Linked DNA regions of Bradyrhizobium sp. WD16. The protein of the gene in region 2 interacts with the protein of the main gene of each other region in a pairwise test. Links are inferred from orthologs where the notes say so. Each region holds a gene or a part of one and is shown on either strand. Other genes may lie near its edges.

Region 1 (2,886 bases), 2.8 Mb from region 2 along the record:
AAGGCATAGGCAATTGCGAGACGCCACACTAGCATCATTATGATTCTAGTGTGGTTTTGGATCTGACGCGCGCTCGAAGAACTCGCTGCAATACTGAAACGAGCGTCAGATCCACCACACTAGTGTGGCTTAGGTCTCGCAATTGCCTACGAGAGGGTTGCCGCGAAGGCGGTAGGCAATTGCGAGACGCCACACGAGTGTCCTGTCTCCGAATTACCGCTCCATTTGCCTCACGCTCGCACGGTAATTCGGAGACATAAAGGACACTAGCAAAATCAAAGTGCTAGTGTGGCTTATGTCTCGCAATTGCCTACGAGAGGGTTGCCGCGAAGGCGGTAGGCAATTGCGAGACGCCACACTAGCCGGGAGATCTCGGCAGCAGCGCCGTGCGGACCGCTTGCGGCGCTCCTTGCGGCACTCTATCGCTCGGCATCCGGAAGGCGGCCCGCCGAGGACATTGCGCATGCTCAACGATGCCCTGACCGCCCTCGTCACCCTGCTCGTCGTGGTCGACCCGATCGGCATCGCGCCGGCCTTCCTCGCCGTCACCGACAACCAGCCGCCGCGTGTGCGCAACGCCACCGGGCTGCGCGCCGCGGCGATCGCGTCCGCCATTCTCGCCGGAACGGCGCTGGCCGGAAGCTGGTTGCTGGATCGCCTGGGCATCGGGCTGCCGGCATTCCGGATCTCCGGCGGCATCCTGCTGTTCGCCATTTCGTTCGACATGGTGCTCGGCTGGCGCCCGGCCCGCGACACCCGCCAGGCCGAGGACGCCGTGGCCGAGCACGTCCGCGATGTCGCCGCCTTCCCGCTCGCCATTCCGCTGATCGCCGGTCCCGGCGCGATCACCGCAACCCTGCTTCTCGCCGGCAAGGCGGCAACGCCGGCGGCGCTGGCATCGCTGATCGCCATCATCGCCGTGACAGGCCTGCTCTGCGCCCTCGCCTTCATGGCAGCGGTGCGGGTGTCACGCGCCATCGGCATCACCGGCAACGTCGTCCTGTCGCGCCTTTTGGGCATCGTTCTGGCCGCGCTCGCGGTCCAGTTCATTCTCGACGGCGCCCGCAGCGCCTTCGGCTGAGCAAATCTGAGGCTGAGCAAATCTGACGCGCAGCGGCGTCGCCTCCGCCCCAAAGCAGCCCAAAAGCACCCCAAAAGCAAAACGGCCGGCGCCGCTATCGACGCCGGCCGCAAAACTGCTGCGCAAGGATCAGCGGACGCAACGCCCGCCGCTGGAAAACGTCCCCGTCAGAACGGGATCTCGTCGTCCATGTCGCCGCCACCACCGCCGCCACGGCTGGGGCTGGGGTTGCCGGAGGACACCCGTCGCGGCGCCCCGGAGGACGGCCCGCTGGAACCGAAATCGCCCTCATCGGCGAAGCTACCGCCACCGCCGCCGCCACGCCCATCGAGCATGGTCAGAGTCGAATTGAAGCCCTGCAGGACCACCTCGGTCGAGTACTTCTCGACTCCGCTCTGGTCGGTCCATTTCCGTGTCTGCAGAGCGCCTTCGATGTAAACCTTCGCGCCCTTCTTGAGGTACTGCTCCGCGATTTTGCAGAGCCCCTCATTGAAGATCACGACGCGGTGCCACTCGGTCTTTTCCTTGCGCTCACCGGTGTTCTTGTCGCGCCAGGTTTCCGACGTGGCGATCCGCAGATTGGCGATCGGGCGTCCGTCCTGGGTGCGCCGGATTTCGGGGTCGGCGCCCAGATTACCGACCAGAATGACCTTGTTTACGCTTCCCGCCATCGCACTCTCCGTTCACACACCCAAATCGACACACCCAAGCCGGCTCGCGGCGGGGTTCTCCGTCCCGACCCTATAACCTGCCAGGCGCCGCTCCGGCTCGGCTGCGCGACCACCGGCGCCGCCTTATCCACACTTCCACGCCCAGCATCGCACCGCGGGGCCCATCGTTCTTATTATGTTCCGCCGCCGATGTAAACCACCAGCCAGGGCGGCATTGAAGCACCGGCAGGGTGCCTGCGCTGCCCGAAATGTGTCAAAAGATGCGCGGATTTTGCCTCCACCGGCGGAAATATGCTAAACAAATCCTAAACTTAGTCGGAGTCACTTCGTGACGAGGTGTTGCATTTGGGAGACGGCTTTTCGATCCGGATTGGACTATGGTGTTCCCAACATCGGCGCTTGCGACGATTGTTTCTTGGGATTTGCGCCGCCAGTTGCGGCGGAGATGTAAGTGGAGAGAACGATGAAGAAGATTTTGCTGGGTAGCGTGGCGCTGGTCGCGCTGGGCACGGCTTCGGCCTTTGCCGCCGACCTTCCGGCCCGTACCTACACCAAGGCTCCGGCCTATGTGCCGGCCCCGATCTACAACTGGACCGGGTTCTACATCGGTGGTCACATCGGTGGCGCCTTCAACGGCAGCGACAACATCTACGGCAGCGACGGCCGGTTCGCCGGCGGTGTGCAGGGCGGCGCTGACTATCAGTTCGCCCCGAACTGGGTGCTCGGTATCGAAGCCGAATACACCTGGGCCGCGCGCGACACCACCAACGTGCTGTTCACCGCGCCGCCTGCCTTGGTGCCGTTCACCGTTCAGGGCCGCAGCAGCGACTTCGGTTCGGTCACCGGCCGTCTCGGCTACACCTGGGGTCCGGCGCTGCTGTACGCCAAGGGCGGTCTCGCCTTCCGCGGCAACAACGACAACGTGAACGTGTTCAACACCGCCACCGGTGCGCCGCTCGCCTTCGCCGTCAGCCGCAAGGACACCGGTTACACCGTCGGTGCCGGCCTCGAGTACCTGTTCACCCCGAACTGGTCGGCCAAGGTCGAGTACCAGTACTACAACTTCGGCACCACCAACATCTCGGTGCCGGCCGCCGGCGGCGTTGTCAGCTACCGCGACGACGTCCACAGCGT
Region 2 (3,278 bases):
TGTCCGGTGCACGGTCCTGCCCATCCAAGCCGACCGGCTATAGCCAGGACGGAGACAAAAATACCTTCCATTTACGCTACATAGGGACAAGTTGATGAATTTAAACGTGAACTTTGCGCCGTGGCGCGCCACGACGGGACGCAAGGTCGTGACCGCAGCCATCGCTATTTCGGTCCTCGCCGCCGGCGTCTCGACCGCCTCTGCCCGCTCCCGTCACCATCATCATTCCAACTGGCGCAACGCCAACGCGTCGATTTCCTTGAGCCATGGCTTCTCCGGCATGGCCTCCTTCTACGGCAACGAATCCGGCTCCCGGACCGCTTCGGGCCAGCGCTTCAACCAGAACGCCCTGACCGCCGCCCACCGCAGCCTGCCCTTCGGCACCCGCGTCAAGGTGACCCATGCCGGGCGTAGCGTTGTCGTGACCATCAATGACCGTGGCCCGTTCGTGCGTGGCCGGGTTCTGGACCTCTCCACCGCCGCCGCGCGCGCCGTGGGACTGACTGGCCGCGGCGTCGGCATGGTCTACGCCGAAGTCCAGTAAGCTTCGGTCCAGAACGCTTCGCGGCTTCCATCGCTGAGAAGCCGAACTCGAAAAGCTGAAGTCGAACGAGGTCGGGCGACACCCTCGCCAGCGATCGCGCTGATGGCTGTCCCGATCCGCCCGGTGCGATCAGGGCGGCCGCCGGCGTTTGGGCGTGCCGGCATCGGCCCGCGCGGCACCGCAGCTCACGGTTCGAGACGGGACACGACCCGCCTCAGACGAAACTCTGGGGGTCGACATCGACCTCGAGCTTGAGGGTGCCGGTGACCTTGGGCACGTCCGTCAGCCAGTCCCGCAGATAGGCCGAGAGATCGTAGCTGCGCGTCGTTTTCACCAGCAGGCGAAAGCGGTAGCGGCCCTTGATCACCGCCAGCGGCGCTTCCGCCGGCCCCAGCACCAGCACTCCCTCGGCGGTCGGCGCCAGCGCCGCCAGCCGTCGGGCATAGCCTTCCGCGATCGGCCGATCGCCCGCCGAGACAATCAGGCTGGCGAGGCGGCCGAACGGCGGGTAGCCGGTGCGCTCGCGGGCCTCGATCTCACTGTCGTAGAAGGCCTCGCGGTCGCAGGCCACCAGCGCCTTCATCACCGGATGTTCGGGCTGGTGGGTCTGCAGATAGCCGATGCCGCGGCCCTGCTCGCGGCCGGCGCGACCGATCACCTGGTTGAGGAGCTGGAAGGTGCGCTCGGCGGCGCGGGGGTCGCCGTTGCCGAGGCCGAGATCGGCGTCGATGACGCCGACGAGATTGAGGCGCGGGAAGTGATGGCCCTTGGCCACGAGCTGGGTGCCAATGATCAGATCGACCCGGCCCTCGGCGATCTCGGTGAGCTCCGCGCGCATGGCTTCGATCGAGGTGATGAGGTCGCTCGACAGCACCATGCTGCGGGCCTCCGGAAACAACGCCGCGGCCTCTTCCTGCAGCCGCTCGACCCCGGGGCCGATGGCGGCGAGGCTCTCCTCGGCGCCGCAATGGGGGCAGAGCCGCGGCCGCGGCATCGAGAAGCCGCAGTGATGGCAGACGAGGCGCTGGCGAAAGCGGTGATCGACCAGCCAGGCGTCGCAGATGTTGCAGGAGAAGCGATGGCCGCAGGCCCGGCACAGGGTCAGCGGAGCATAACCGCGACGGTTGAGAAAGAGCAGCGCCTGCTCGCGTCGCTCGATGGCGTTGCGCACCGCCTCGGCCAGAGGCGGGGAAATGAAACGGCCGCGCGCCGGCCCCGCGCGCCGCAGATCGATGGCCTCGATATGGGGCATGTGCTGGCCGCCGAACCGCGCCGGCAACGCGATCCGCTTGTAACGACCCTTGCGGGCATTGACCTCGGTCTCCACCGAGGGCGTCGCCGAGGCCAGCACCACCGGGATTTTGGCGATATGGCCGCGCACCACCGCCATGTCACGGGCGTGATAATGGGCGCCGTCGTCCTGCTTGTAGGCCTGGTCGTGCTCCTCGTCGACGACGATCAGGCCGAGATCGGCATAGGGCAGGAACAGGGCCGAGCGCGCGCCGATCACCGTCTTTGCCTCGCCGGCGGCGATCGCCGCCCAGTTGCGGGCGCGGTTGCGCGGCGTCAGTTCCGAATGCCATTCCAGCGGCCGGACGCCGAAGCGGGCGGCGAAGCGGTCGAGGAACTGACCGGTGAGCGCGATTTCCGGCACCAGGATCAGTGCCTGGCGGCCGCGGCGCACGGTCTCCGCCACCGCCTCGAAATAGACCTCGGTCTTGCCCGAGCCGGTGACGCCGTCGAGCAGGGCGACCTGGAACGCATCCGCGCCGGCCAGCGCGCGCAGCGCCGCCGCCGCCGCCTGCTGGACCGGCGTGAAGTCGGGAACGGCGAAATCCGGGTCCGGCGCCGGCGGCGACGGAGGTTTCGGCATCACCTCCACGGTGAGCGTGCCCTCGTCGACGAGGCCGTCGACCACCCCCGCGGATACGCCGGCTTCGCGCGCGGCCTCGGATTTGGCGTGCAGCAATCCGTCGGACAGCACCTCGATCAGCCGGCGCCGTGCCGCGGTCAATCGTTGCGGCGGCTCGCCGACGAGACGTACGCCGAGGCGGGCGCGTTCCGGGCCGAGATGCTCACCCATGCGCAGTGCCATGCGCAGTACCATGCCGCGGGCCGACAAGGTGTAATTGGCGACCCAGTCGACGAAATTGCGCAGTTCGCCGCGCAGCGGCGGCACATCGTATTTGTCGGCGACATCCTTGAGGCGGTTATGCAGCCGCGGATCGGGATTGGCATTCTCGGCCCACACCACCGCCATGGTGGCCCGGGCGCCGAGCGGCACCGCGACGACGTCGCCCGGCGACAGTTCCATCCCTGACGGCACGCGATAGGAATATGTCTGGTCCAGCGCCACCGGAACCAGGACATCGACGACGCGGGAAGCTGGGCGGGGTGGCGTCAAGGGGCGACTCGGGCGGTAGACATCCTGACCCTATTACATCATCGGCAGCCGCGGTTAAGGCGCCCGGCACAGCTTTTCACGCCACGGGCGAGGCGCCTTAACCAAGGCTGAACCGCCGCGGCCGATGATGGCGCGATCGTTGGCGGGGAAGGATCATGGCGAACCACGGGACAAAGCCAAAACAGGAGGCGCAACAGTCGGCCGAGGCTGTCCTGCTGCCCTGCGCCGGCGCCGATCTCGTCGCCGAGATGACCCGCTGGCTCGGCCATCTGCGCGCCGAACGGCGGCTGTCGCCCAAGACGCTCGAAGCCTATGCCCGCGACCTGCGCC

What was found.
Region 1: the proteins of DB459_RS08240 (region 2) and DB459_RS21400 interact in binary tests that used the Escherichia coli proteins (3 or more experiments, as listed by UniProt). The link is inferred for Bradyrhizobium sp. WD16 from one-to-one orthologs.

What each region holds. Positions count from the first base shown.
Region 1 is NZ_CP028908.1:4,623,985-4,626,870, reverse strand. It holds DB459_RS21400 (single-stranded DNA-binding protein), read right to left. Parts: upstream 1,753-2,886; coding sequence 1,249-1,752; downstream 1-1,248. Other genes in the region: DB459_RS21395 (outer membrane protein), read left to right, coding at 2,216-2,886; DB459_RS21405 (MarC family protein), read left to right, coding at 464-1,081. UniProt on the Escherichia coli protein: Plays an important role in DNA replication, recombination and repair. Binds to ssDNA and to an array of partner proteins to recruit them to their sites of action during DNA metabolism. Acts as a sliding platform that migrates on DNA via reptation.
Region 2 is NZ_CP028908.1:1,778,270-1,781,547, forward strand. What follows is about bases 354-3,278. They hold DB459_RS08240 (primosomal protein N'), read right to left. Parts: upstream 2,949-3,278; coding sequence 759-2,948; downstream 354-758. Other genes in these bases: DB459_RS08235 (septal ring lytic transglycosylase RlpA family protein), read left to right, coding at 354-544; DB459_RS08245 (tyrosine recombinase XerC), read left to right, coding at 3,197-3,278. Outside these bases: more of DB459_RS08235, read left to right, coding at 95-353.